2 regions of the Gordonia sp. YY1 genome follow, and region 1 is predicted to be linked to the other one. Evidence: predicted binding sites of a transcription regulator. Region 1 holds the regulator's gene; the other holds the start of a gene.
The links. The regulator HspR, encoded in region 1, represses chaperone genes until heat shock. The targets are predictions, from matches to a motif close to ANNTGAGTNNNNNNNACTCANNT.
Positions count from the first base shown of each region.

Region 2: the regulator HspR is predicted to act here: its motif matches at 11,993-12,015, upstream of clpB (ATP-dependent chaperone ClpB).

Region 1 is NZ_WXYI01000014.1:5,564-20,512, forward strand. It holds gene BPODLACK_RS16905 (helix-turn-helix domain-containing protein) at 1-665, opposite strand, end outside; gene BPODLACK_RS16910 (TnsA-like heteromeric transposase endonuclease subunit) at 662-1,387, opposite strand; gene lon (endopeptidase La) at 1,565-3,892, shown strand; gene BPODLACK_RS16920 (DUF1353 domain-containing protein) at 3,946-4,776, opposite strand; gene BPODLACK_RS16925 (sulfotransferase family protein) at 4,882-6,144, opposite strand; gene BPODLACK_RS16930 (DUF1214 domain-containing protein) at 6,144-7,226, opposite strand; gene BPODLACK_RS16935 (hypothetical protein) at 7,238-8,425, opposite strand; gene dnaK (molecular chaperone DnaK) at 8,763-10,610, shown strand; gene grpE (nucleotide exchange factor GrpE) at 10,607-11,230, shown strand; gene dnaJ (molecular chaperone DnaJ) at 11,365-12,567, shown strand; gene BPODLACK_RS16955 (heat shock protein transcriptional repressor HspR) at 12,571-12,969, shown strand; gene BPODLACK_RS16960 (SRPBCC family protein) at 13,006-13,473, shown strand; gene BPODLACK_RS16965 (antibiotic biosynthesis monooxygenase family protein) at 13,548-13,850, shown strand; gene BPODLACK_RS16970 (hypothetical protein) at 13,897-14,949, shown strand, end outside.
Region 2 is NZ_WXYI01000006.1:197,903-212,851, forward strand. It holds gene fdh (formate dehydrogenase) at 1-2,007, shown strand, start outside; gene BPODLACK_RS10975 (4Fe-4S dicluster domain-containing protein) at 2,008-3,201, shown strand; gene nrfD (NrfD/PsrC family molybdoenzyme membrane anchor subunit) at 3,198-4,316, shown strand; gene selD (selenide, water dikinase SelD) at 4,303-5,298, opposite strand; gene BPODLACK_RS10990 (hypothetical protein) at 5,365-5,655, shown strand; tRNA gene BPODLACK_RS10995 (tRNA-Sec) at 5,694-5,788, shown strand; gene selA (L-seryl-tRNA(Sec) selenium transferase) at 5,970-7,289, shown strand; gene selB (selenocysteine-specific translation elongation factor) at 7,286-9,103, shown strand; gene clpB (ATP-dependent chaperone ClpB) at 9,371-11,923, opposite strand; gene BPODLACK_RS11015 (wax ester/triacylglycerol synthase family O-acyltransferase) at 12,170-13,579, opposite strand; gene BPODLACK_RS11020 (lipase family alpha/beta hydrolase) at 13,758-14,949, shown strand, end outside.

The DNA of each region.
Region 1 (14,949 bases):
GCCTCCGGCCGGTCGGCGGCGATTCGCCGTGCCTTTCCGCTGCCAAATGAATAGCGACCCTTGGAGAGCTCGTCCAGCCAGCGGTAGGCGGTCGCATTGGATGGGGTGGGCGCCAGATCGGCGCCACACCGCTCGGTCAGCAGATTGTTGGCCTGGTCGATTACTATGTTTCTGCTGGGTGTGGATTCGCGTGTGTACCGATTGAGTACGTCGAGGCACGCCTCCCGCCAGAGTGGGTCGATCGGCGAGCGCTGCTTCCTTGCTTCGACGAGGCCGGCTGGTCCTGACTCTTGATACGCCTTCACCCAGCGTTTGACGGTGCGGTCAGACATGTTGTGTGCGAGAGCGACCGTTTCGGAGCTGCGACCGATAGAGTCGCCGCTGTTGTGATGCATCTCCAGTACTGCTTCGACGACGGCGAGCCGTGCGTTGTAAGTCTCTTGCTGTTTCTTCGTAAGATTCGAAAGCAGTTGTCCGGACGTCTCGCAGGGCCTGCGAGGTGCGTCGAGCGGCTGAGAAGACCTCACGAGGTGTGGAGTGCTCACCGCTCGTGTGCCGCGATCCGATTCGACTATCGACCGACTGTCGCTGATCTCGACTATGCGGACCACGGATCCGTCGATCCACACCCGATCGCCAACAGCAAGTCGATAAGTGTTGCTCATACGGCCTCGGCTCGATGGATCAAGGTGTTGTCGCCGAATGGCCGGGTGAGATCGGCCGTGAAGGTGCCCGTCCACAGAAGCTCGAGGACGATGTGTCGAGGCCGTGCAATCCGCTCGGCTGCGAGTGTGGCTTCAGCGTGCGCGATTGAGAGCTCCTCTGGAAATCGTTCGAGCACCGTCTGGAACAGGGCCGCGCGCGACTCGCGGCGAGCCTGAGAAGCGAATCTGATGTTGTTGATCAACGCCGAGTCCTCGCCGGTCCAAACCTCATAATCGGCGGAGAGGCGCTTGGACACCACCTTGGTCCACGTGAACACGGCCTTGACCTCGTCTTTCTGCGCGATTCGTGGATTCTTGACGTCCACGACCAAATATGACCCATCAGCCCGCGTCAGTAGGAGATCGGGACAGTGGCGTCGGCCGGTACCTCTGTCGTCGCCGGTGATCCAGAAAGGTTGCGCCGTGATCCAAACGACTTCGGGATCGAAGTCGGCAAGCAAGATGCGGTCGCGTTCGAGAAGGCTTTCGTAAACCACGTGGTCGGCTGTTGTACGGGTCCAAAAAAGACCTGGATAGTGGCGTTGGCCGGCGTGGGACGGTGGCAGGCGCACTGGCTGGGCTCGGGCCATCGAGCTGATCGAGTGATCCCTGACCTGACTGATGGTCTCGTCACCGGCTTCGGTAACGAAGCGAATCTCGGTCGCACCGATCTGATCAGGCATTTTGCTATCGTGCCGCATGACAGCCCGATGAGAACGATGACACGCCTATGACAAGCCGATGAGAAAATGACACGTTCGGTGAGAAGCTACATCTTCGTTCGCCCCTGGCATAAACCACGCGGGAACAAACTTCCAGCCACCTCAGTTGAGTCGGTCAGGCTTAACTCTGGAGGTTTCATGTCGCAGACATATTCACTGCCGGTCCTCTTCGTCCCGGACGTTGTCGTCCTGCCCGGCATGGTCGTGCCGATCCCGCTCGATGATGCCGCTCAGGCCACCGTCGACGCCGCGCGGGCGAGCGAGACCGGAAAACTGCTGGTCGCCCCACGCCTGGACGACCGGTATCCCACCTACGGGGTGATCTCCTCGATCGTGCAGGTCGGGCGTATCCCCGGCGGTGGACTGGCCGCCGTCGTCAAGGGTGAGCAGCGGGCTCAGATCGGGACCGGTACGCCCGGCCACGGCGCGGCGCTGTGGGTCGATGTGACCGAGGTCGAAGACTCCGAGGTCACCGACGAGGTCCGGACCCTGGCCGGCGAGTACAAGAAACTCGTCTTGGCGATGCTGCAGCGTCGCGAGGCGTGGCAGCTCATCGATGCGGTCAACAAGATGACCGACCCGTCAGACCTCGCCGACACCTCGGGCTACGCATCCTGGCTCACCGACGAGCAGAAACGTGAGCTCCTCGAAACACCCGACACGGCCGCGCGCCTGCGCCTGCTGATCGAGTGGACCGGCGACCATCTCGCCGAGTCCGAGGTCAGCGAGAAGATCGCCGAGGACGTCCGTGCGGGAATGGACAAGCAGCAGAAGGAATTCCTCCTTCGTCAGCAACTCGCCGCCATCCGCAAGGAACTCGGCGAGGACGAACCCGAGGGTGCCGACGACTACCGGTCGCGCATCGACGAAGCCGACCTGCCCGAGAAGGTGCGCGAAGCCGCACTCCGGGAGGTGGGCAAACTCGAACGCGCCAGCGACCAGTCGCCGGAGACCGGGTGGATCCGCACCTGGCTCGACACCGTCCTCGACCTGCCGTGGAACACCCGCACCGAGGATTCCACGGACATCAAGGGGGCCCGCGAGATCCTCGATGCCGACCACCACGGCCTCGACGACGTGAAGGACCGCATCGTCGAGTACCTCGCGGTGCGAGCACGACGCGCCGAACGCGGCCTGCAGGTCGTCGGCGGACGTGGATCGGGTGCCGTCATGGTGTTGGCCGGTCCGCCCGGCGTCGGCAAGACGTCGCTCGGCGAGAGTGTCGCCCGGGCCCTGGGCCGCAAGTTCGTGCGCGTCGCCCTCGGAGGTGTGCGCGACGAGTCGGAGATCCGCGGGCACCGGCGCACCTACGTCGGTGCGTTGCCCGGCCGCATCGTGCGTGCCATCGGCGAGGCGGGATCGATGAATCCCGTTGTGCTGCTGGACGAGATCGACAAGGTCGGCTCGGACTACCGGGGTGACCCGGCCGCGGCGCTGCTCGAGGTCCTCGACCCCGCGCAGAACCACACCTTCCGCGACCACTACTTGGACCTCGATCTCGACCTGTCCGACGTCCTGTTCCTCGCGACCGCCAACGTCATCGAGAACATCCCGTCGGCCCTGCTCGACCGCATGGAACTGGTCACCCTCGACGGCTACACCGAGGACGACAAGGTTGCCATCGCGCGCGACTACCTGCTGCCCAGGCAGGCCGAGCGTGCGGCACTCACCACCGACGAGGTGACCGTCACCGACGCGGCGCTCCGCGAGATCGCGGCGAACTACACCCGGGAACCCGGTGTGCGACAGTTCGAACGGCTTCTCGCAAAGGCGCTGCGCAAGGCGGCGACCAACCTCGCGCAGGGTAAGGCGAGCGCACCGATCACCATCGACGAGCCGGACCTGCGCGACTACCTCGGCCGTCCCCGGTTCACCCCGGAATCGGCCGAACGAACCGCAGTCCCCGGTGTCGCAACGGGTCTCGCCGTCACGGGAATGGGTGGTGATGTCCTCTTCATCGAGGTCAACGCCACCGACGGCGATCCCGGACTGAAGCTGACCGGCCAGCTCGGCGACGTGATGAAGGAGTCGGCACAGATCGCGCTGTCGTACGTGCGGGCGCACGCGGAGCAGCTCGGCGTCGAACCGGAGTTGCTCAACAAGACCATCCACGTGCACGTTCCGGCCGGAGCGGTGCCCAAGGACGGGCCGAGTGCGGGCGTCACCATGGTCACCGCACTGGTGTCGATGGCGACCGGTCGACGGGTGCGTGCCGAGGTCGGCATGACCGGCGAGGTCACGCTGAACGGCCGTGTCCTGCCGATCGGCGGGGTCAAGCAGAAGCTGCTCGCCGCACAGCGCAACGGGCTGAAGACCGTCTTCATCCCGCAGCGCAACGAACCCGACCTCGACGACGTGCCGGCCGAGGTCCTCGACGCCCTCGACGTGCGTCCGATGACCGATGTCGCCGAGATCGTCGAGCAGGCACTGGAACCCGCAGCGGGAGAACAGGTCAGCGCGGCCTGACATACACGAGCGGGGCATCGTCCGATTTCAACCGGCGGTGCCCCGCTGTCGTGTCATCGCAATCCCACAGCGCGGGCGATCCGCTCCAAGGCGCTGTACACAACCCAGGCGAGACTGGTCATGGCAGCAGCAGGCACCAGCCACAACGCCCCGACCGCGGCGATGAGGCTGGCGGCCCACTGCCGCCCCCACAGCGGTGCGGCGACGAAGATCATCAGCAGTGCCACCACGAGCGACCACGCCGGCGACGACACCGGCCACGGCCAGTCGAACAGCAACGCGCCTGCGGAACCGACCGTCGCAGTGATCCCGACGACGCTGAGCAACAGCCACAGCACGATGCTCCACCGGCGGTAACCGCCTGCGACCCAACGGGTGCGGAGCGCCACCGCGGACCACATGAGCCAGCGCTTCAGCCAGGGGACCCCGGAAGTACGCATCATCTCCCGGAAGAAGCGGTCGGAGAGCGTGTCACTCTGCAGCGCGCCGGAGTTGACCGCGTCGCTGATGAGCTCGTCATGGATCATCGCGGCGAGCGTGTGCCGCCCGTACGAGTCCTCGAACCACCGCATGAAGCGCGGGACCGACGCCAGATCCGTGGGATTGTCCTCACGTGGGACGAAAGTCCGCGCGTCGTCAACTGCCGCGCGTGCCCGGGCGTCACTCATCCCGCTGCGGACCAGTCGCGTCGACAGGTCCTTCTCGACATCCGGGTCCGAGTAACGAAAGGTGTTGAGTACGACGAACTGCCGATCGTCGACCTGGACCACCCGGACGCTGCCCTTGCCCGTGGGATCGTCGACTTCGAAACCCGAATGTGGCGCCACCCGCCACGGCACCCACCGGACATCCGTCTCGGCCTCTACCGACGTGACCTCGCCCATCTCGACCTCCCGAGTCCGACACCGCGACGGTAACCCCGTTCGACGGTGTGCGGGCGAGAAATCGGCTCGTCGGATACACAAGTGCAACCGGTCGTCGTCCTGCCCTCAGGACACCGGGTGCGACGTCCACTCGGCGACGACGTCGGTGTAGAACGCCATCCGTTCGCGCAAGGCTCCGGGGTCGATCCCGAATTCCTCGGGACCGTAACGATGTCTGCCCTTGCCGTGCCGCGGTTGCTCGGCGTTGTGCTCGATGAGCATCGACGAGATGTCGGGGGGTTCGACATCGGCCGCGGCATAGACCCGGCCGACGGTCTCCTCGGGTCGGGACACCAGGTCCTGGTAGTCGATGTCGAGGACGGTCGCCGATCCGGCTGCAGGGGAGTCGCGAAATTCGAGTGCCCGCCGGAACCACAACTCGGACTGCTGGATCTGGAACCGCCCGACGTCGTGCCCGTCGACGTCGTCGCTGTAGGTCGACCGGTATGTCGCGAACAGACTCGCGCCGGAGGCCACGGTTTCCACGATGTCGCGGTGAAGATGAACGATGCAGACTCCGGGATATGTCTGTGCGAGGTCGGCGAGTTCGGGAGTGTGGGCCGGTGCCTTCAGCAGCCAGCGTCGTCGGGAACCATCGTCGAGGATCTGCAGCATCGTGCGGTGCGCCGCGTACTCGCCGGCGAAGTCCTGCTCCGCCAGCCAGCGCGAGTAACTGTCGAGGCGCATCGTCGAGCTGAACGCCCAGTTGCGCATGGTCGTGCCCATTCCGAGCACGCACTCTTCGGGCAGTGCCGGCCCGGAATCGTGGACCGCGGCCATCGCCGGATTCAGCATGTGCAGTGGATTGGGCTCGGCGGCCTGGGTTTCGATCAGCTGCTCGCGCTCGTCCGGCGACAGCTGTGCAACCCGCCACGGGGCGTACAACTCCACCGGGCGTGGCGCGCGGAGACGGGGATCGCGGGCCATCAGCCGATACAGGAACGTCGTCCCGGTGCGCCAGCCCCCGATGATCACGATCGGCGGGAGCACATCACGCTCACTCACCGAGGGGTTCTCCCGCAGGGTCTTGTCGAAGATGGAGCGCGCCCGCAGCTTTCCGATCACCGCGTCCTGCGCATTCCGGACGCCGACGGCGTTCAACCGCCCGTCCTCGCCGGCCGATTCCAGGTACTGCTCCAGACCGGGACGCCACTGCGCCGGCTCGCCCAGACCCTCGACCCCGTGCTTCGCGGTGGCCCGTTCGACGATCGCATCGACCGCGCCGGCGCCCAGCCGATACCGATCGGGTCGTGCAGCGCGATCGGCTTCCGCTGCCGCATAGATGTTCTCGGCGACCGCTGTGCGCGGTGGCGGGGTCCAGGCGACCATCATTCACCTCGCAGTTCGTGGAGCTGCACCACCCGCACCGAGGGCAGGGGAGGGGTGTCCGTCGGTTGGAGAAAGCGCATGACGACGATGCCGAAGTCCCGTCCCTCGGAATCGATCCAGTCTCCGACACCGGGATCCTCGGCCGCGACGACGAAGCGGTAGCGACCGTCGACCACCGTGGCGGTGGCACCGGTGTACGACACCGGCCGGTACCGGAAGTCGAGGGAGTTCAGGAATCGGCTGTAGGCCAGGATGTTCCAGTATCGGCACTCGACGGTGTCGCCCTCGATGACCAGCGCCTGATCCGGTTGGAGCTGCCAGCCACCGCGGACGTAGTGGATGCCCGGTTCGGTGAACACCGCGCCCCCGGCCATCTCCGACCAGTGCCGCAGGGTGTTGGGCGGATCGAGATCGTCCTTCGTCGAGATCTCGAAGATCGTCGGCAGCATGGACGTCGTGGCCGCCAACGTGCCCAGCGCAGAAGCGAACCTGTCCGGATCGATCGACGGCGGAACCGGCGGTTCGACCACCGGTTCGATACTGCACCAGCCAAATTCGTCGTGTGCGACATCGCCGTGGAAGAACCTGACCCAGATCGCCCCGGAGCGTTCCGGGAGGTCCAGCCAGTCCCCGGCACCCGGCGCGGTACCGCCGACCACGATCTCGAAGCCGCCGTCGTCATCGAATCCGATGGCGTCGCTGTCGATGCGGGCTGTCGCCTCCGAGCCGATGCCGCCGGTCCGCTTGTAGACGGTGACCGACAGGTACGACGCATCCCCGCGGTTCCCGCGGATGCGGTAGGTGCGGTCCCCGCGGACCTCGGTGACCCAGTATTTGAAGTCGGGATTGTCCATCAGGAACTTGTGTCGCCACCCGTTGAACGGCACCAACTCGGGACGTTCACGGTCGGCTTCCAAGCGCGACAACTGATTCGACAGCCCGCGGACCAGTGCACGGAACCCGTCCGCCTGCTCGGCCGAATCGAGGTCGGCGGTGTCGGCCGCGAGCTTGTCGCCGGCGGTCCGGAGTGCGTCGACCAGGCCGTTCCACGCGGCGACCTCCGGCCGCGCCTCGTGGCTCATCGGCTCCTGGCTCACGGGAGTCGGACCCGGTCGTCGTGCCGGTAGTGGGGGCCCACGTCGTCGACGAGGATGCCCGGTTCGGCCTCGACCACCGCCGGGACGGCATCGAGCACGGCCCGCACCGACGCCGTCGTGATCGGGTTGGTGTGCCCGGACCCGATGCCGAACTCGAGTTGTGTCCGCATCTCGGCCGGTTCGCCGCTGATGACCAGCGTGTACGCGATCGGGCTGGTGAACCCGCCGAACGGCAGGTCATCGCCCCGGTACACGAGTTCGGCGCCGGGAGCGGAGCGAGCGGGCTGAGTGGGTACCGAAGCGAGATACCAGCATTCCTCGTTCGTGAAGAAGTGGTGGTCGCCGAGGTAGCCGCGATGAGTCAAATGCAGGGCCGCAGCGGTGCCCTTCCTGATGGTCGTCGCACCGACCTGGGCGTCACGTTCGGCGGGCAGTCCGCGCAATGAGGTCTCGACCCTGACCTCGGCACTGTCCGCGCCGTACAACGCGTGCGCGACGTTGCCGGTGAGGTCGCCGTAGTAGATGTCGCCGCCGCGCGCGACCGGGGACTCGGCGCTGAGGGAGTCCGGATCGGCGCCGAAACCCAGTGCTTCCAGGCCGCCCCACATCGACCCGGCCCGGGAGAAGTCGACGGCCTCCACCGATCGCACATGGCTGACCGACGACATCGCCTTGGCCATCGTCATCGCGACCCGTTCGACGATGAACGTCGGATGGACACCGGTCCCGTGCAGGGTGGCGCCGCCGGTGCGGCACGCCTCGAGCATGCGCTGCGGGGACTTGCGGAAGGGGCTGAGCCAGTTCGGCATCGACACGTTGTGATAGGCGGCGGTCGCCACGACGTTCTTCCCGGACTCGAGCAGATCGATGACGTCGTCGTCGAGCCCCTTGATCACCGCGGCCGGTGCCGGGGTGAGGACGACGCAGTCCACGTCGAGCTCCTTGAAGGCCTCGCGATCTCTGGTGGCGGCGATCCCGATCGGATCGGTGCGCACCAGCTCACCGATGTCCTTGCCGTCCTTCTTCGGGTTGTGCACCAGCGCACCGACGACCTCGAACGCCGGGTCGGCGACCGCGGCACGGATGACCGCGCCACCGACTTCGCCGGGACCCCACACGGCGATCCGATAGGGACGTATCGGAGCGGAGCCGGGTTCGGCGGTCGTCGGTCGGGGCAGCGTCATGTGCGGGTCCTCGGATTCGTCGAAGTGGAATCGCTTGCTTCCTGTTGAAATCTGCACGGTGGCGGCCGGTGTGTCAAGGACCACACGGCTTGAGCGAAATCCGCTCAACTTTTCCCGGCGGCGCGGGAACAAACCCCGTGGGACCCCCGTTACACACTTCGAGAAACCTGAGCGATCCAGACTCAAGTAGGTTTGACTCGCCGCTCCGAATTCAGTAGGACATGAGTCGGACGCACTGAAGTCCACCTCGCGCAGGGTTCGGACATCATCCCCGCGTCTCCGGCCGCGGGGGCACAAGGACTTGGGTGCACACCCACAAACTAGGAGGAAGCCAAACATGTCTCGTGCTGTTGGAATCGACCTCGGCACCACCAACTCCGTGGTTTCGGTGCTCGAGGGTGGCGAAGCTTCGGTCATCGCCAACGCCGAGGGCTCGCGGACCACGCCGTCCGTGGTCGCCTTCGCGCGTAACGGAGAAGTACTCGTCGGTCAGCCGGCCAAGAACCAGGCGGTCACCAACGTCGACCGCACCATCCGCTCGGTCAAGCGCCACATGGGTGAGGGCAACTGGACGATCGAGATCGACGACAAGAAGTACACCCCGCAGGAGATCAGCGCGCGCACGCTCATGAAGCTCAAGCGCGACGCCGAGGCGTACCTCGGTGAAGACGTCACCGACGCCGTGATCACCGTGCCCGCATACTTCAACGACGCCCAGCGTCAGGCCACCAAGGAAGCCGGCCAGATCGCCGGCCTCAACGTGCTCCGCATCGTCAACGAGCCCACCGCGGCCGCGCTGGCGTACGGACTCGACAAGGGTGAGAAGGAACAGACCATCCTGGTCTTCGACCTCGGTGGCGGCACCTTCGACGTCTCGCTGCTCGAGATCGGCGACGGTGTGGTCGAGGTCCGCGCGACCTCCGGTGACAACCACCTCGGTGGTGACGACTGGGATCAGCGCGTCGTCGACTGGCTCGTCGAGAAGTTCAAGTCCACCTCGGGCATCGACCTGACCAAGGACAAGATGGCTCTGCAGCGTCTGCGTGAGGCTGCCGAGAAGGCGAAGATCGAACTGTCGAGTTCGCAGAGCACCTCGATCAACCTGCCCTACATCACCGTCGACGCCGACAAGAACCCGCTGTTCCTCGACGAACAGCTCTCGCGCAGCGAGTTCCAGCGGATCACCTCTGATCTGCTCGAGCGCACCCGCGCCCCGTTCCAGGCCGTCATCAAGGATGCGGGCATCTCCGTCGGCGACATCGACCATGTCGTGCTCGTCGGTGGCTCGACCCGTATGCCGGCCGTCACCGATCTGGTGAAGGAACTGACCGGTGGCCGCGAGCCCAACAAGGGTGTCAACCCGGACGAGGTCGTCGCCGTGGGCGCCGCCCTGCAGGCCGGTGTTCTCCGCGGTGAGGTCAAGGACGTGCTGCTGCTCGACGTCACCCCGCTGTCCCTCGGCATCGAGACCAAGGGTGGCGTGATGCACAAGCTGATCGAGCGCAACACCACCATCCCGACCAAGCGGTCGGAGACCTACACCACGGCCGAGGACAACCAGCCGTCGGTGCAGATCCAGGTGTACCAGGGCGAGCGCGAGATCGCCTCGCACAACAAGCTGCTCGGCAGCTTCGAGCTGGGCGGCATCGCACCTGCGCCGCAGGGTGTCCCGCAGATCGAGGTGACCTTCGACATCGACGCCAACGGCATCGTGCACGTCACCGCGAAGGACAAGGGCACCGGCAAGGAGAACTCGATCCGCATCCAGGAGGGTTCCGGCCTGAGCAAGGACGAGATCGACCGCATGATCAAGGACGCGGAGGCTCACGCCGACGAGGATCGCAAGCGTCGTGAGGAGGCCGAGACCCGCAACCAGGCGGAGTCGCTGGTCCACCAGACCGAGAAGTTCCTCAAGGACAACGAGGACAAGGTCCCGGCCGACGTGAAGGAAAAGGTCGAGGCTGCGGTCGCCGACGCTAAGGAAGCGCTGAAGGGCACCGACTCGGCCGCGATCAAGACCGCGATCGAGAAGCTGTCGGAGGAGTCGCAGGCGCTCGGCCAGGCGATCTACGCCAACGCCGCTGCGGAATCCCCCAACGGTGAAGCCGGCGCAGCCGCCGACAGCGAGTCCGATGTCGTCGACGCCGAGGTCGTGGACGACGCCGACGCCAAGGAGAACAAGTGACCGCAGGATCCCATTCGACGAATGGGTCCGGCGAGGAGCCGGTGACGGTGACCGACCGTCGTCGCATCGACCCGGAAACGGGTGAGGTGCGCGACGAGCCGGCCGCCGGCCCCGGCCCGGCCGACGCCGAACCCGTCGTGGACGAGTCCGACAACGAACAGCCGGCCGATGCGACGTCGCCAGATGCGCGGGTCGCCGAACTGACGGCGGATCTGCAGCGGGAACGCGCGCAGTTCGCCAACTTCCGGCGACGCGCGGCCGAGGAGAAGCAGGGATCGGTTGCCTACGGCAAGCAGATCCTGATCGACAAGCTCCTGCCGGTTCTCGACGACCTCGACCGTGCCCGTGAGCACGGCGATCTCGAGAGCGGTCCGCTGCGGGCCGTCGCCGACAAGCTGGCCGGTGTGCTGAACACCGAGGGCCTCGAGGCCTTCGGTGCCCCGGGTGACGAGTTCAACCCTGAACTCCACGAGGCGGTTCAGCACGACGGCACCGGCGACCACCCCGTCATCGGCGCAGTGTATCGCTGCGGTTACCGGCTGGGCGAGAAGGTGATCCGTACCGCCATGGTGACGGTCACCGATCCGGAGCCCGCCGGCGACCCGACCGGTGCACAATAGATCGACCGTCTGTGGCCCTGGGGTGCGAGGAGCGAGAGCACGCGCCTCGCACCTCAGGGCTCTCTGGCGAGAGTACGAACACAACCGAAATATCAATCCAGACAACAAAAAGACTTTTGAGGAGGTGACGTCTGGTGGCTCCACAACGTGAGTGGTTGGAACACGACTTCTACAAGGACCTGGGCGTTGCTTCTGACGCTTCGGCTGAAGAGATCAAGAAGGCCTATCGCAAGCTCGCACGCGAGCTGCATCCGGATGCCAATCCCGGCGATTCCGCGGCCGAAGAGCGCTTCAAGCGGGTGTCCGAAGCCCACAGCGTGCTCAGTGATCCCGAGAAGCGCAAAGAGTACGACGAGACCCGGGCCATGTTCGCCGGCGGACGATTCCGCGGAGGCGGCAACGGATTCCCGGGTGGCTTCCCCGGCGGCGGTACGACCTACACGACCGGTGGCAACGACTTCGATCTCGGTGACCTGTTCGGCGGTGCCCAGACCAGCGGGGGAGGCGCCGGCGGTTTCGGGGACCTTTTCGAGGGTCTCTTCAACCGTGGCGGCGGAACCCAACGCACATCGACGGCCAGCCGTCCGCGTCGCGGTAAGGATCTCGAGACCGAGACCACGCTGTCCTTCAAGGACGCGGCCCTCGGTACGACGGTCCCGCTGCGGGTGACCAGCCCGTCCCCGTGCACGACCTGCCACGGTTCAGGCGCCAAGCCGGGCACCAGCCCGCGAGTGTGCCCCAACTGCAACGGCTCCGGTTTCGTCAGCCGAAACCAGGGCGCGTTCGGGTTCAGTGAACCCTGCCAGGACTGCCAGGGCACCGGTTCGCGGATCGACGACCCGTGCGGCGACTGCTCCGGCAGCGGCGTGAAGAATCGGACCCGCACCATCAACGTGCGCATTCCGGCGGGAGTCGAAGACGGTCAACGGATTCGGCTTGCCGGACAGGGTGAGGCCGGACGCCGCGGAGCGCCGTCGGGCGACCTGTACGTCGTCGTGCACGTGACCCCGCACAAGCAGTTCACGCGCAGCGGCAACGACCTTCGCGTGCAGTTGCCGGTGCGGATCTCCGAACTCGTTCTCGGCGCGACGGTCTCGGTACCGACCCTCGAGGGTTCGGTCGGGGTCAAGATCCCACCGAACACGACCGACGGCCGGACGCTCCGCGTGCGTGGCCGCGGCGTCCCCAAGCGGTCCGGCGGAGCAGGCGACCTGCTCGTCACCGTCAAGGTCGCGGTGCCGGACAAGCTCGACGACGCCGCGATCGAGGCGATGCGTGCCTACGATCAGGCCGAGCGGGCAAGCGGATTCGATCCACGGGCGAACTGGGGGAGATGAGTGATGGCCGGCCACAAGAACTTCGACGCCGATGGCGCGACCTTCATGATCTCGGTGGCCGCCGAGCTCGCCGGATTGCACGCCCAGACCCTGCGCACCTATGACCGTCTGGGTCTGGTCACCCCGCAGCGGACGAGTGGGGGCGGACGCCGTTACTCCTCCCGCGACGTCGAACTCCTGCGAGAGATCCAGCGTCTCTCGCAGGAAGAAGGCGTCAATCTCGCAGGTATCAAACGGATCATCGATCTGAGCAATCAGGTCGAGGCGCTCCAGCAGCGTATCCGTGAACTCTCCGACGAGGTTGCCGCGTCGCGGAACCGTCGCGGCGGCGAGTTGGTCCCGGTGCCCCGGACCAATGCGCTGGTCGTGTGGCAGCCGCGGCGCAAGCGTTCCGTCGACTGAGCGAACCGACCGGCAGGGCCCGCGTACGTTGGATGTATGGCATCCGACACCGTTACCACCGTTGACACGGGCCCGCACCGCGTCTCCCGGCGCATCGTCGTCGATGCGCCGGTCGCCGACGTCTTCGCCCTCGTCGTCAACCCGCACCGGCATCACGAACTCGACGGTTCGGGCACGGTGCGCGACACACCCGTCAAGGGGCCGGAGAAGCTCACCCCCGGCGCGCGATTCAGTGTGGGGATGAAGCAGTTCGGCGTCCCGTACACCATCACGTCCACCGCGACCGACGTCGAGACCGACAAGGTCGTCGAATGGAAGCACCCCATGGGCCATCGCTGGCGCTGGGAACTGGTGTCCACGTCGCCGACGACCACACAGGTCACCGAGACCTTCGATTACTCGACGCTCAAGATCCCGAAGATCATGGAACTGATCGGGTACGACAAGAAGAACGGTCACGGCATCGAGGGCACGCTGCGCGCGCTCGCGAAGCGATTCGGCTGACCTTGCCGCCCTCTTGCCGACACGGTGTCGGTAAGATGGCGGCGACCATCAGACCCGAGTCCAGGAGTCGACGAATGTTCGTGATCACCAACCGCATCGATGTCACCGAGAATGCCGAGGCATTCGAGAAAGCGTTCTCGGAGTCGATGCGCAGCACGCTGAAGGGCGTCCCGGGCCTGCAGCGCGCGACACTGATGCGCCCGGAGGCCGACGGCCTGCCTTACGTGTCCACGATGGAATTCGACGCCAGGGAGGACTTCCTGGCGTGGCTGAAGTCGGACTCGTTCCGTGCGTCGCACTCCGACAAGCAGGCGCCGGGGATGCAGGCTCCCTCGGCCGTCGAACAGCACACCCTGATCGAGACATTCACCGCCTGATCACTTCGTCGCCGCCGGGCGACGACCACCACACGAAGGGCGCCACATGGAGTTCGAGGACGAGGCGTCGTCATCCGGCGACGAACCGGCGGTTGTCCTCGGAGTCGTCGCCGCGCCCGGACAGCCGATCGGTCTCGCGCGCAAACTCGTCGACGCGGATCTGATCGAGCACGTGCAGACGACCTTCCCCGGAGCCCGATGGCAGGTCGAGGTCGTGGAGGTGTCCGTGGTGCAGCCGCCCGCGACCGACGCCCAGATCGTCGACGCCGCGAGAGACCTTCTCCTCGAACGGGAATGGGACCTCGTGGTCTGCCTGACCGACCTGCCGCTACACGTGGGACGCCGCCCCGTCGTCGCCCATGCCAACGCGGTGCACGGCGTTGCGGTCCTGTCGGTTCCCGCGCTCGGTCCGACCGGCCTGCGTCAGCGGACGCGCGGGACGGTGGTCGGTCTCCTCGCTCAGCTCCTCGGCGCCGACGCGGACGATCTCCGAGAGCATCAGAAGTCGCCGTCTCGCTCCCCGCTACGGCACCGCGTCCGCCAGCTCGGCACCGACACCGACGAGGAGAGCACCGCCTTCACCGCCCGGGTGCTGACCGGCAACCTCCGACTCCTCACCGGCATGGTCCGCGCCAATCGGCCGTGGCGCCTCGCGCTCGGGCTGACCCGTGCGCTCACGGGCGCCATCGCCGCAGGCGTGTTCGCACTGGTGACCGCCGACATCTGGCTGCTGGCCGACACCTTCGGATGGGTCCGGCTCACCGGCGTCGCCGTCGGCTCGATCGTCGCCATCACCGCCACCCTGATCATCGGCGCCGACCTGTGGGAGCGGGGATCGTCGCGGCAGTCGCGCGAACAGATCGTCCTGTTCAACACCGTCACGGTCATCACCGTCGTGCTGGGCGTCGCGGCGTTCTATGCGGCTCTGTTCGTACTCGCGACCGCCGGCGCACTGTGCCTGGTGGTCCCGCAGGTCTTCGGCGATGCACTCGGCCACGATCCCGGGATCACCGACTACCTGGAGGTCGCGTGGCTGACGTGTTCGCTCGCCACGGTCGGCGGTGCGCTCGGTGCGGGGCTGGAGACCGACGAGGCGGTG
Region 2 (14,949 bases), on a different contig from region 1:
TCCGGGCGCGACCGAACGACGTGCTTCGGCTACGCGACCGGCTGGACCCAACACACCTTCGGCGCCCAGTTCATCCGCGCCGCCTCGGTGTTGCAGCTCCTGCTCGGCAACGTCGGGCGTCCGGGTGGCGGCATCATGGCGCTGCGCGGTCACGCCAGCATCCAGGGCTCGACCGACATCCCCACCTTGTTCAACCTGCTGCCCGGCTATCTCCCGATGCCCTCGGCGGGCAAACACGACACCTTCGACGACTACATCGCGGCGATCACGTCGAAGAACGAGAAGGGCTACTGGGCCAACGCCGAGGACTACATGGTGAGTCTCCTCAAAGCGTGGTTCGGCGACGCCGCGACCCCGGAGAACGACTGGTGCTACGACCATCTGCCTCGCCTGACGGGTCCCGCCGGCACCTACCAGACGACGGTCGACATGCTCGCCGACAAGGTCGACGGCTACTTCGTCCTGGGCCAGAACCCGGCCGTCGGCTCGGCCAACGGCCGCCAGGCACGGATGGCGATGTCCCACCTGAAGTGGCTCGTCGTCCGCGATCTCAACATGATCGAGTCGGCAACGTGGTGGAAAGAGGGGCCGGAGATCGACTCGGGTGAGTTGCGCACCGAGGACATCGCCACCGAGGTGTTCTTCCTGCCCGCCGCCACCCACGTGGAGAAGGCCGGCTCGTTCACCCAGACCCAGCGGATGGTGCAGTGGCGCCATCAGGCCGTCGAGCCGCCCGGCCAGTGCCAGAGCGAGATGGACTTCTTCTTCGAACTCGGCCGACGCATCCGGGAACGCCTCGCCGGCTCGGCCGACGAACGCGACCGTCCACTGCTCGACCTCACCTGGGACTATCCGCTCGACGAACACGGCAACCCCGAACCCGAGGCGGTCCTGTCGGAGATCAACGGCTACCACGTGTCCGGACCCGATGCCGGCAAGAACCTGACGTCGTACACCGAGATGGCGCGTGACGGCTCGACCGCCGGCGGCTGCTGGATCTACACCGGCGTGTACGCGGATGCCCACAACATGGCGGCACGACGCGTACCCCAGGGCGGCGGCGGCATCACCCAGCACGAGTGGGGCTGGGTGTGGCCCGCGGATCGTCGAATCCTCTACAACCGCGCGTCCGCCGATCCCGACGGCAGACCGTGGAGCGAACGCAAGCGGTACATGGAATGGGACGCCGACATGGGCCGCTGGGTGGGCCCCGACGTGCCGGACTTCCCGGTCGATCTCCCGCCCGACGCACAACCCGACCCGACACTCGGGGGCGTCGACGCGCTGTGCGGCGACGACCCGTTCATCATGCAGGCCGACGGCAAGGGCTGGCTCTTCGCGCCGCGCGGACTCGTCGACGGCCCGCTGCCGACCCATTACGAACCGCAGGAATCCCCGGTCGTCAACGCGCTGTATCCGCAGCAGCAGTCGCCGGCGCGCGTGCTCTTCCCGCGTGCGGACAACCTCGACGCCCCGAGTGGAGAGATGCCCGGCGCGGACGTGTACCCCTTCGTGTTCACCACCTACCGGCTGACCGAACACCACACCGCCGGCGGCATGAGTCGCTGGACGCCGTATCTGTCGGAGCTGCAACCGGAGATGTTCTGCGAGATCTCGCCGCAACTCGCCGCCGAGCGCGGACTGAGCAACGAGGGATGGGCCACGATCATCTCACCGCGCGGCGCCATCGAGGCCCGGGTCCTGGTCACCGACCGGATGAGACCGTTGACCATCAACGGCCGCCAGGTGCACCAGGTGGGCCTTCCTTACCACTGGGGCGTCGGCTCCGACGCCGTGGTCAGCGGCGACGCCGCCAACGACCTCATCGGGGTCACACTGGATCCCAACGTGCAGATCCAGGAGTCGAAGGTCGGTTCGTGCGACGTGATCGCCGGCCGCCGGCCCCAGGGGGCCGCCCTGATCGACCTGGTACATGCGTACCAGGAGCGTGCCGGGGTGACCATCGAGACCGACAACCAGCACATCACCGGAAAGGCGGAGGAGTAGATGGGGCAGCTGTCCGGACCGACCGATCCGACCTCCGACGTGGGGTGGCACACGCACGAGACCCGCAAAGGGTTCTTCACCGACACCTCGATCTGCATCGGCTGCAAGGCCTGTGAGGTCGCGTGCAAGGAATGGAATTCCAATCCCCGCGACGGCGACCTCGAACTGACCGGCATGTCGTATGACAACACCGTCGCGCTGGGCGCCAGCACATGGCGCCACGTCGCGTTCATCGAACAGAGCGCCGACCGCATCGCCGAAGCCCGTGAGTCTGGGCGTGCTCTGGTCGGACTCGGCATGCCGTCCATGCCGCTCCCGCCGGCCGAGCCGCACTCCCCACCGCCATCTCTGCCGGCCGACCCGCACTCCCTACCGCCGGCTGAGCCGGCACCGAGCGCAGCGAGGCGCCGCGTCGAAGCCACCCCACCGCCACCTCTGCCGGCTGAGCCGGCACCGAGCGCAGCGAGGCGCCGCGTCGAAGCCACGCCACCGCCACCTCTGCCGGCTGAGCCGGCACCGAGCGCAGCGAGGCGCCCCGTCGAAGCCACGCCACCGGACACCCCCGAGTTCCGCTGGCTCATGTCCTCGGACGTCTGCAAACACTGCACCCACGCCGGCTGCCTCGACGTGTGCCCCACCGGAGCACTGTTCCGCACCGAGTTCGGGACCGTGGTCATCCAGGACGACGTCTGCAACGGGTGCGGAACATGTGTCGCCGGTTGCCCTTTCGGGGTCGTCGAGCGTCGCGCCGACGGCACCGCCGCGCCGACGACCCGTTCCGGCGAACGCAAGGGTGAGCAACCCGAGGTGCCGAAACGTGGTGTCGCGCAGAAGTGCACGCTCTGTTACGACCGGCTCCTCGACGACGAGACACCCGCCTGTGCGCAGACCTGCCCGACCACCTCGATCAAATACGGCGACCACGACGACCTCGTCGCCGACGCTCACCGCCGCGTCGCCCAACTCCACGAGCAGGGCATGACCGAGGCGCGTCTCTACGGCGCCAACCCCAACGACGGTGTCGGCGGCACCGGTTCGGTGTTCCTGCTCCTCGACGAACCCGAGGTCTACGGCCTGCCACCGGATCCGCGCGTGTGCACCGCCGATCTCCCGTCGATGTACAAACGGGCCGGCGTCGCCGCGGTGGGCATGCTGGCCGCGGCCGCGGTGTCGTTCCTGAGAGGTGGCCGGTGACGTCGTCGGAGTTCGATTCCTTCCGGCCTCCGGAGCCGCCGCGGCGCCGCGGACGCGGACGTGGACGTGGCGGAAAGCGCAAGCAGCGCAGCGGCTTCGGCCAGGGTGAGGGCAACCGCGAGATGTCGATGGTGCCCGACGCCGAATTCTCCTCGTACTACGGCCATCCCGTCGTCAAGCCGCCACCGTGGGACGAGAAGGTGGCCGCCTACCTGTTCCTCGGCGGCGTCGCCGGCGGTTCGGGGGTGCTGGCGGCCGGCGCCCAACTCACCGGCCGGGACGAGTTGCGCCGGAACGCGAGGCTCGGCGGACTCGGCGCGGTGGGCCTCGGTGCGATCGCCCTCGTGGCCGATCTCGGGCGTCCCGACCGCTTCTACAACATGCTGCGCACCTTCAAGGTGACCTCGCCGATGAGCGTCGGCTCCTGGATTCTCTCGGCGTTCAGCGGCGCCCTCGGTGTGGCCGCGGTCGGCGAGATCGACCGGATGACCCGTTCCCGCCTACCGCTCGGCGTGCTGCGCCCGGTGTTGCGCGCGGTCGAGGCACCGGCCGGGCTGGCCGCCGCCGTCGCCGGGCCACCGCTCGCCGTGTACACCGCGGTGCTGCTGTCCGACACCGCGGTGCCGACCTGGAACGCCATGCACCGCGACCTGCCGTTCGTCTTCGTCAGCTCCGCGAGTCTGGCGGCGAGCGGTCTGGCACTGGTCACCACCCGGACATCGGAGGCCGGACCCGCCCGCACGCTGGCCGCACTCGGGGTCGTCGGAGACCTCACCGCGATGCGGATCATGGAGCACCGGATGGACCCGGTGACCGCCGAACCCCTGCACGACGGGACAGCGGGCAAGCTCCTGCGGTGGAGTGAACGGCTCGCGGTCGCGGGCGGCATCGGGGCCCTCGTCAGCGGACGTTCGCGTCCGGTGGCGGTCGCATCGGGCCTCGCGTTGCTCGCCGCATCGGCGTGTACGCGGTTCGGCATCTTCGACGCGGGCATCGAGTCCGCGAAGAACCCGCGCTACACCATCGAACCCCAGAAGCGTCGGCTTGCCGCACGACGCGCGGCCGGCATCACCGGCGACTCGATCACCACCGGTCCACCCGTCACCGAATCCTGATCCCCGACCCGGCGACGGTCTCCCCGATCACGGGATATCCCGGCACCTCCCCGACGACCAGCAGCCCTCCGGAGGTCTGCGCGTCGGCGAGGAACAGCAGGTCGTCCTCGGAGACGCCGTCGTCGGCGCTCAGATACGGCTGCACCCAGTCGAGGTTCCGGCGGGTGCCGCCCGAGACGTAGCCGTCGCGGAGCGCCTCGCGGGCACCGCTCACCGCCGGGACCGCGCTGCAGTCGAGCACCGCGCCGACACCCGACGCACGGCACATCTTGTGCAGATGACCGAGCAAACCGAAGCCGGTGACGTCGGTGGCCGCGCGGACCCCGGCGTCGACGGCAGCTGCCGATGCCTTCCGGTTCAGCGTGGTCATGAGCGTGATCGCCTCGTCGAACACCTCTCCGGTCTGCTTGTGCCGGTTGTTGAGGAGCCCGACGCCGATCGGTTTGGTGAGGGTGATGGGCAGTCCGGGTTCGGCGGCGTCGTTGCGCAGCAGCTTCTCCGGTGCCGCGACGCCGGTGACGGCCATGCCGTACTTGGGTTCGGGGTCGTCGATGGTGTGCCCGCCGATGACCGGGCATCCGGCCTCGGCGCCGATGGCGAGACCACCCCTCAGCACCTCGGTCATCAGGTCCATCGGCAGCACACCGCGTGGCCAGCCGACGAGGTTGATCGCGACCACCGGCGTCCCACCCATCGCGTAGATGTCCGAGAGGGCGTTGGCCGCGGCGATACGGCCCCATTCGAAGGGGTCGTCGACGACCGGGGTGAAGAAGTCGGCGGTGGACAGCACGGCGAGGTCGTCGCGGATACGGACCGCCGCGGCGTCGTCACCGTCGTCGAGCCCGACGATGATGTCGTCACCGACCTGGCCGGTCAGCCCGGCGACCGCCTCCTCGAGTTCACCCGGCGGGATCTTGCACGCACAACCGCCACCGTGGGCGTAACCGGTCAGTCGGACAGGGGCATCGTTGCTGACAGTCACCCTGCCGACACTAGCGCCGATCCGATTCTCCGTGTGCCGGGCCCGACGGTCGCTACCATCGGGCACATGAGGCAAGCAGACGGCGAGTACTACGTCACGGCCGGCGAGCTGCAGGCGTTCTGGGAATCGGGCCACGACTACTGGTACATGCGGGAGGACGGGTCGACCGATCTGTACCTCGACGAGCTCGACATCACCCACGGCTGGCCGATCTTCCTGATGAAACGCGATGAGGAATGGCTGGCCAAGTGGGACAACAACTTCCGACGCGCCGTCGAAGACGATCTCAATCCGAAGCTCATCCGCCATTTCGAAGAGCTGATCACCGAGGGCAACTGGCCGCACCAGCAGGACTGACCGCCCGGACACCCCACACGATAGGTTGTAAGACGCACGGAGGCGTACGGGTCCTGGTGGGCTCCCCGGTCTTCAAAACCGAGGAGGTCGAGTATCTCGGCCTGGCGGGTTCGATTCCCGTCCGCCTCCGCCAGAAACCGCCGACCGGGCCGTAGTGAAAACCGCCGGCCGAGCCGGCACCGAACGAGCGAAGCGAAAACCGCCGGCCGAGCCGGCACCGAACGAGCGAAGCGAAAACCCGCCGGCTGAGCCGGCACCGAACGAGCGAAGCGAAAACCCGCCGGCTGAGCCGGCACCGAGCGTAGCGAGGAGCCGTGTCGAAGCCCCCCGAAGCCGCCGACCCACGCCGACACATCCCGCGCACCGACGCGCTGCTGGCCCTCCCGGCGGTATCCGAGGCACGAAAGCGTCTGGGTGACACAGCTGTTCGTGAGGTCGTCCGGGATGCGCAGGAGGCGGCACGCCGGGGCGTGATCCCGCCCAACGACGTCGAGCGACGCGTCGTCGAGGCACTGACCGCCCACCGGGTCTCGTCGGCTCGGCCGGTCCTCAACGCCACCGGCGTGGTGGTTCACACCAACCTCGGCCGTGCCCCGTTGTCGGCAGCGGCACTCGACGCGGTCGTCGCCGCATCGGGTTACGTCGACGTGGAACTCGATCTGCACACCGGTCAACGATCCAAACGTGGTGCGGCCACCCGCGCCGCGCTGTTGCGGGCCTGCCCCGCGGCGGGCGACGCCCTGATGGTCAACAACGGTGCGGCAGCTCTGGTCCTCGCCACGACGGCGCTGGCCGCCGGACGCGCAGTGGTCATCAGTCGTGGCGAGATGATCGAGATCGGCGCGGGATTCCGGCTCACGGAGCTCATCGCGTCCACCGGCGCGCGCCTGCACGAGGTCGGCACCACCAATCGCACCCATCTCCGCGACTATGCCGAGGCGGTTGCCGGGGACGACGTCGGCGCCATCCTCAAGGTGCATCCGAGCAACTTCCGCGTCGAGGGTTTCACCAGCGAGACCTCGCTGATCGAACTGCGCGACCTGGGCCGGGCCCACGGCGTGCCGGTGATCGCCGACATCGGTAGCGGACTCCTCCAGCCCGATCCCCTCCTCCCCGACGAGCCGGATGCCACCACCGCGCTGACCGCCGGCGCCGACCTGGTCATCGCCAGCGGCGACAAACTCCTCGGCGGACCGCAGGCCGGTCTCCTGCTCGGCGACGCCGCACTCGTGAAGCGGTTGGCCAAACACCCGCTGGCTCGCGCTGTGCGCGCCGACAAGCTGGCACTTGCGGCGATGGAGGCGACGGTCGGCGGTCCGCGGCCGCCGGTCCACGAGTATCTCCATGCCGACGCCGACCGCCTCCGCATTCGAGCTGAGAGTCTGGGCGCCGCAACCGGTTTCCCTGTCGTCGAACACGACGGACGGGTCGGCGGCGGGGGCGCGCCGGGTGTACCTGTACCCGGGTGGGCGGTGCGTCTTCCGGTGGGCGCCGCGCAGCGGTTGCGGCTCGGCGACCCCGCCGTCCTGCCGCGCGTACACGAGTCCGCCTGCCTCGTCGACCTGCGTTGCATCCCCGAGGCCGACGACGCGAGGGTCCTCGCCGCGATCAAGCAGGCGCTGGCCGACCAGTGAGGTCTCGCGCGAAGTACGTGGTGGCCACCGCGGGGCACGTCGACCACGGCAAGTCGACGCTGGTGCGTGCACTCACCGGTATCGAGCCGGACCGCTGGGAGGAGGAACGACGCCGCGGTCTGACGATCGACCTCGGATTCGCCTGGACGACACTGCCATCGGGCGCAGATGTCGCCTTCGTCGATGTCCCCGGTCACGAACGGTTCATCCCCAACATGCTGGCCGGACTCGGTCCCGCGCCGGTCGTACTGTTCGTCGTCGCCGCCGACGAGGGCTGGAGTGCCCAGTCCGACGATCACCGGGACGCGCTCGCCGCGCTCGGTGTCGACTACGGGCTGTTGGTGATCTCGCGTGCGGATCGCGCGGAGGAGAATCACATCGATGACGTGATCGCCACCGCCCGTGCCGAGTTGGCCCGGACCGGACTGGCCGAGGCGCCGGCGGTCGTGACCTCCGCTCCCACCGGGCGTGGCCTCGATGAACTGCGCCGCACCCTCGACACGGTCCTCGCGCAGACGCCATCTCCTTCGACGTCGGGGCGCGTCCGCCTCTGGATCGACCGCGTTTTCACCCGCACCGGGGCGGGCACGGTGGTCACCGGCACGCTGCCTTCGGGCACGATCGGGGTCGGTGACACCATGGAGCTGGTGGGCCCCGACGGGCACCGGTCGGTCGATGTCCGCGGATTGCAGAGCGAGGGAACATCTCTCACGATCGCGGCGCCGGTCAGCCGGGTCGCCGTCAATCTCCGTGGTGTCGGCGTCGAGACCCTCGCGCGTGGAGACGCTCTCGTCACTCCGGGAGCCTGGCATTCGTCGGTCGAGGCAGACATCCGCCGCGTCGGTGGCGTCCCGTTCGACGATGCTCCCGAGCACCTCGTCGTCCACATCGGAACCGCTGCACTGACAGCCCGCCTGCGCCGCTTCGACTCCGACCACGCACGCCTGACATTCGCACGTGCCGTGCCACTGTCCCGGGGTGATCGTCTCGTGTTGCGAAACCCCGGTCAGCGCATCGTCGGTGGCGGGATCGTCCTGCACCCCGATCCGCCCGGGCTCCGTCGCCGCGGCGACTCAGCTCGCCGGACCGCCGTCCTGGCCGGGATGAGTGAAGACGGCGGCGCCGCGGAAGAGGTTGCCCGACGTGGCGCCGTGCGCGTTCCGGATCTGCATCGGCTCGGCCTCGTCCACGACGGTGAGACGCCACCGCCGGGGGTTCGTGTCATCGACGAGTGGTGGGTCGACGTATCCACCTGCGCGGCATGGGCCCGGCGCCTGCATGACGCGGTCGTCGGAGTTCATGAGCGTGAGCCCATGTCCGCCGGCCTGTCGACGTCAGGGGTTCCTTCGTTGCTGAATCTCCCTGACGGAGCACTGTTGCCGACGGTGATCGCCGACGCCGGACTCGCGTCGTCCGACGGCCATCTCTCGATCCCGGGCCATGTCCCGGATCTCGGTGACGCCGACGAAGCGATGAGCGCCCTGGAGCGCCGTCTGACCGAGCAGCCGTTCCGCGCTCCCGAGGCGGACGATCTCTCCGCGCTCGGCCTGGGGACCAGGGAGCTCGCGGCTGCCGAGCGCACCGGCCGCATCCTGCGATTACGCGACGGCGTGGTGCTGTTGCCGACCGCGCCGGCGCTGGCCATGCGGACCCTCGCCGCGCTCGACCAGCCGTTCACGACCAGCGAGGCCCGCCAGGCGCTCTCCACGACGAGACGCGTGATGATCCCACTGCTCGAACACCTCGACGCCCGGGGTTGGACCCGCCGCCTCGACGCCGGGCACCGAGAGGTCGTGCGCCCCACCGCCGGCTGAGCCGGCACCGAGCGGTCGTGCGCCACACCGCCGGCTGAGCCGGCACCGAGCGGTCGTGCCCCCCACCGCCGGCTGAGCCGGCACCGAGCGGTCGTGCGCCCACACCGCCGGCTGAGCCGGCACCGAGCGGTCGTGCGCCCCACCGCCGGCTGAGCCGGCACCGAGCGCAGCGAGGCGCCGCGTCGAAGCCCAGGTAATCGGAGTCGTCGACTGGAACCACGACAAAGGGACCCACCCCGAAGGGTGGGTCCCTCTCTAGATCTGAACTCAGCCGAGCACCAACGACTCCCCGTCGGCACTGACGTTCACCGGAACGATGTCGCCGTCGCGGATGTCTCCCTTCAGCAACTGCCTGGCGAGCTGGTCACCGATGGCCTGCTGCACCAGCCGGCGCAGCGGACGAGCACCGTACAGCGGATCGAATCCACGTGCGCCGAGCCATTCCTTGGCCTTCGGCGACACCTCGAGGTCGAGGCGACGCTGGGCCAGCCGCTTCTTGAGCTGTCCGAGTTGGATGTCGACGATCGCCACCAGCTCCTCGGGGCTGAGAGCATCGAAGATCACCACGTCGTCGAGCCGGTTGATGAACTCGGGCTTGAACGCCGAGCGCACCGCCGCCATGACCTGATCCTTGTCGCCACCCGCGCCGAGGTTCGAGGTCAGGATCAGGATGGTGTTGCGGAAGTCCACCGTCCGTCCCTGGCCGTCGGTGAGTCGGCCTTCGTCGAGCACCTGCAGCAGCACGTCGAACACGTCCGGGTGGGCCTTCTCGATCTCGTCGAACAGGACCACCGTGTACGGGCGACGACGCACGGCCTCGGTCAGCTGACCACCGGCCTCGTACCCGACATAACCGGGGGGAGCACCGACGAGCCTTGCGACGCTGTGCTTCTCGCCGTACTCGCTCATGTCGATGCGGACCATCGCCCGCTCGTCGTCGAACAGGAACTCCGCGAGCGCCTTGGCCAGCTCGGTCTTGCCGACACCGGTGGGGCCGAGGAACATGAACGAGCCGAGCGGCCGGTTCGGGTCGGCGACACCGGCGCGTGCACGACGCACCGCGTCGGAGACGGCCTCGACAGCGGCCTTCTGACCGATGACGCGCTGCCCCAGTTCGTCTTCCATGCGCAGCAGCTTGGCGGTCTCACCTTCGAGCATGCGTCCGGCCGGGATTCCGGTCCACGACGACACGACCTGCGCCACGTCGTCGGGTCCGACCTCCTCCTGCAGCATCACGTCCTGGCCGGGATCGGTGCCGGTCTTCTCCAGTGCGGCCTCGAGTTCCTTCTCCAGGCCCGGGATTCGGCCGTACCGCAGCTCGGCCGCGCGCCCGAGGTCACCGTCGCGCTCGGCGCGATCGGCCTCGCCGCGAAGACGATCCAGCTCCTCCTTGAGGTCGCGTACCGCGTCGATCGCGGTCTTCTCCGACTGCCACCGCGCGGAGAGCTCGTTGAGCTTCTCCTTCTGGTCGGCCAGTTCGGCGCGTAGCTTCTCGAGCCGCTCCTTCGACGCCGCGTCGGTTTCCTTCTGCAGCGCAACCTCTTCGACCTCCAGCCGGCGGACGATGCGCTCGACCTCGTCGATCTCGACGGGGCGCGAGTCGATCTCCATCCGTAACCGCGACGCCGCCTCGTCGACGAGGTCGATGGCCTTGTCGGGGAGGAATCGCGAGGTGATGTAGCGGTCGGAAAGTGTTGCCGCAGCGACCAATGCGGAGTCGGTGATGCGCACGCCGTGGTGCACCTCATACCGGTCCTTGAGGCCGCGGAGGATACCGATGGCGTCCTCGACCGACGGTTCGCCGACGTACACCTGCTGGAAGCGACGCTCGAGTGCGGCGTCCTTCTCGATGTACTTGCGGTACTCCTCGAGGGTCGTGGCACCGACCAGCCGCAGCTCACCACGGGCGAGCATCGGCTTGATCATGTTGCCGGCGTCCATCGCGGAATCGCCGGTCGCACCGGCCCCGACGATGGTGTGCAGCTCGTCGATGAAGGTGATGACCTGTCCGGCCGATCCCTTGATCTCGTCGAGCACGGCCTTGAGCCGCTCCTCGAATTCGCCGCGGTACTTGGCACCGGCGACCATCGAACCCATGTCGAGGGAGATGACGGTCTTGCCGCGCAGCGATTCCGGCACGTCGCCGGCGACGATGCGCTGGGCCAGGCCCTCGACGATCGCCGTCTTGCCGACGCCGGGCTCACCGATGAGGACCGGGTTGTTCTTGGTCCGCCGGCTGAGCACCTGCACGACACGCCGGATCTCGGTGTCGCGCCCGATGACCGGGTCGAGCTTGCCTTCGCGGGCCGCCGCGGTCAGGTCGGTCGAGTACTTCTCGAGTGCCTGGTAGGTCGACTCCGGGTCCTCGGAGGTGACCCGGGCGCTGCCGCGTACGGCGACGAACGCGTCCCGCAACTCCTGCGGGGTCGCGCCGGCGTTGTGCAGCAACTTGGCGACGTCGGAGTCACCGGTCGCCAGACCGACGACGACGTGCTCGGTCGAGACGTACTCGTCGTCGAGTTCACCGGCCAGCTGCTGAGCTGCACTGATGGCCGCGATCGATTCGCGGGAAAGCTGGGGCGTCGCACTGGCCTGGGCCACCGTCGGCATGCGATCGACCAGTCCCTGGGCCTGCGCACGAACGCTCGACGGGTCCACGCCCACTGCCTTGAGCAGTGGCGACGCGATGCCGTCGGACTGATCGAGCAACGCCACCAGGATGTGGGCCGGTCGCACATCGGGGTTGCCAGCACTGGCCGCCGCCTGCACAGCAGCGCTCAATGCCTGCTGTGTCTTCGTGGTGGGGGTGAAGCTGTCCACTCGCGTGCACCTTTCTCTTTAGTCCAACAGGCTCAAGTATGAGCCATACGGAGGATGCAACGCCAACAAAGTTGAGTACATTCCGCTCAGCTTCGATATAGATGTGAACTGCGTCATATCGGGACCCGCTCTCTGCGCAGCCTGGTAGGCGGCTTCCGGGTCTTCGGCCAGGGATCCTGCGAAGATCGCGAGAAGCGGCGAAGCCCGCGCCACCATCACGGAATGGACCATCGCGCGATTCCGCACCTAGCCCGACGCGAGCCCGTAAGCGGTCTCGAGTTCGGCCAGCACACGCTCCGCCAGCGGGATGAGCGGTTCTACGTCTGGCAGCATCTCGCGGCCGGCGACACAGCCGAACGACACCTTGTCCCCGTGCGAGTAGACGGTGATGTTGAGACCCAGACCGGCGAACACCGTCGAGATCGGGAACAGCGAGTCCAGGCGGGCGCCGTTGTAGTACATCTCTTCAGCGGGACCTCGGAGGGTGGATATCGGCAGGTTGTATCCGGTGCGCCGCTTGGGACCGAAAGGCAGCAACGCGGTCACGACGCTCTGCGCGACATTCGGCACCACCAAGGCCAGCGATGCAGCCCCGCCGTGGGCTGCGACCTGTTTCTTCGCAAAGTCCATGGCCCGGTGGATCGTCGCGAGCCGCTCCACCGGATCGTCGACATCGGTTGCCAGGGAGCATGTTTCCAATCCGAAGGCGTTGCTGCGCGCGGTTTGTCCCGGATCGTCGAGCACCCGCACCGAGATCGGGCACAGACCGACGAGCGAGCGCCTCGGGAGTTCGCCCCGCTCGGCGAGCAAATCGCGTAACACCCCGGAGATGACCGCGGTCAGCACATCGTTGACGGTGACGTCGGCTGCCACGCGGATCGCCCGTACCCGACTGAGCTCGAAGGTGGCGCCGACGACCGCCCGGTCCGGGCCCACTCGGCCGTTGAACCGGACGAACGGTGCACTCAACGGCAGGCCGACCCTACCTTGCAGCGCCCCGACCAGCAGATCGCGCTGCCCACCGACGACGCTTCGGGCAAACCCCAGCGACGACTTCGCGAGACCCGCGGCCGACCGGACGGCCGTGAGCGGGTGCGGCCCGGATGACGGTTTCGCCGGCGACGCGACCCGCGGAGAATGGACGCTGGCGGCGTAGAAGGGTTTCAGGTCGCGCCTGTCCGGGTCCCCACTCAAGGAGTCGGCGATCATCTGCATGCCGGCCACCCCGTCGACCAGCGCGTGATGGATCTTGATGTAGAACGCGAACCGCCCGCCGGACAGGCCACCGATCAAGTACGCCTGCCACAGCGGCCGGGATCGTGACAACCCCTGCGCGTGCAGATCGCCGATCAGACGCCACAGTTCGGCATCGTCGCCTCCAGGCGGGAGGTGTAGGCGCCGAACATGATCGACAACATTGACCTCGACCTGTTCCCACGTCCACAGCCCCAGCGTGTCGACGCCGATGTGCGGGCGGCGTGCCAGCCGCGGATCAACCGCGTCGGTGGCGATGAGTCCCTGCGTATAGAGATCGTCGACAAAGCCCGGCCCCGCATCATCGGGCGGAGAGAAGATCATCAGCGCAGCGACGTGGATCGGGTTGACGAGCGTCTCGGCGCTCATCAAGGCCGCCTCCATCGGGTCCATCAACTGCATACCGGTGCTCCCGCCGTGGCCAGGCGACACCGAGGAAACGGCGCCACGCCGGGCCGTGACCGTCGATCGTCCCGCTGATGATAGGCACGATCCCCGAGAAACGAACCGGTTTCGTCCACTGCGTCTTCCGTCTGTACGCGTTGCACCCGGAATCAGTTTACAAACGTACACTGAACTCATGTCGGCAGATCACCCTCGCGATCGCGAGATGCCCGCACTCGCGGCCCTGGGCCGAACCGAGCTGGGCAGAGCTGTCACAGGAATCGCAACCGTGCACGCATCCATTGCCGACACCGTCTTCGGCGGCCTGCGCGCCGCTTGGGGTCCCCGGGTCCGTCCCGCCCAGATGATGCACGACGCCATCAGCACGTCCACCTATTCCGCTATCGTCTCGTCCGTCGATGTGGTCGGCGACCTGGCCGAGTCGCTCGCCTACCGCCACGGCGGGGTGCCGTCCGAGGACAAGCGCGGCGCCGTGGCGATCGGCATCCTCGACGGTTTGATCGGGGATCAGCTGACCGCTGAGCAGTCACCCCTGGCTCCGGAGACCGCCGTCCGTGTCGACGGCGCGATCGTTCCGATCACCCCGGAGGACCTGGCGGGCGCCTTCCCCCGGGCCACCGGGCACCTGACGGTGTTCCTGCACGGCCTCATGGAGACCGAGTTCGCGTGGGAGCTCGGCGGCAGACCCACCTACGGCGCACGCCTGGCCGATGACCTCGGCAGCACCGAGGTCATGATCCGGTACAACTCGGGACGACACATCAGTGACAACGGCCGCGATCTCGCACAGTTGCTCGCCGACCTGCTGTTGTCGTGGCCGGTGCCGGTCACCGACCTGACCCTCATCGGCCACTCGATGGGCGGACTGGTGATCCGGAGTGCGTGCCATCAGGCCGCCGCCGTCGATACGTATTGGCCCCACCTGGTTCGACAGACGGTGTGCCTCGGTACGCCGCACCTCGGCGCGCCCCTGGCACGAGGGGTTCACTGGGCGACGGCGGCCCTGCGCCTGTGGCCGACCAGCCGTCCATTCGGCGCGCTGCTCGGTCGGCGCAGTGCCGGAGTCCGCGACCTGTTCCACGGGACGGTCACCGAAGAGCAGTGGCGCGACACCGACCCGGAGGCCTTTCTACAGCCCGCGGTCGATTACCCACCGCTCATGAAGGGCGCGCGGCATCTCTACGTCACGGCGACCGTGACCCGACGACCCGATCACCCATTCGGCCGTATCGTCGGCGACGGATTGGTGATGACGAACAGCGGCGGTGGCCGAGATCGGAAGCGGCACCTCGGATTCGAGGTCGACGACGGGTTCCACATCGGCGGCGCCCACCACTTCACCTTGCTCAACGACGACACCGTCTACG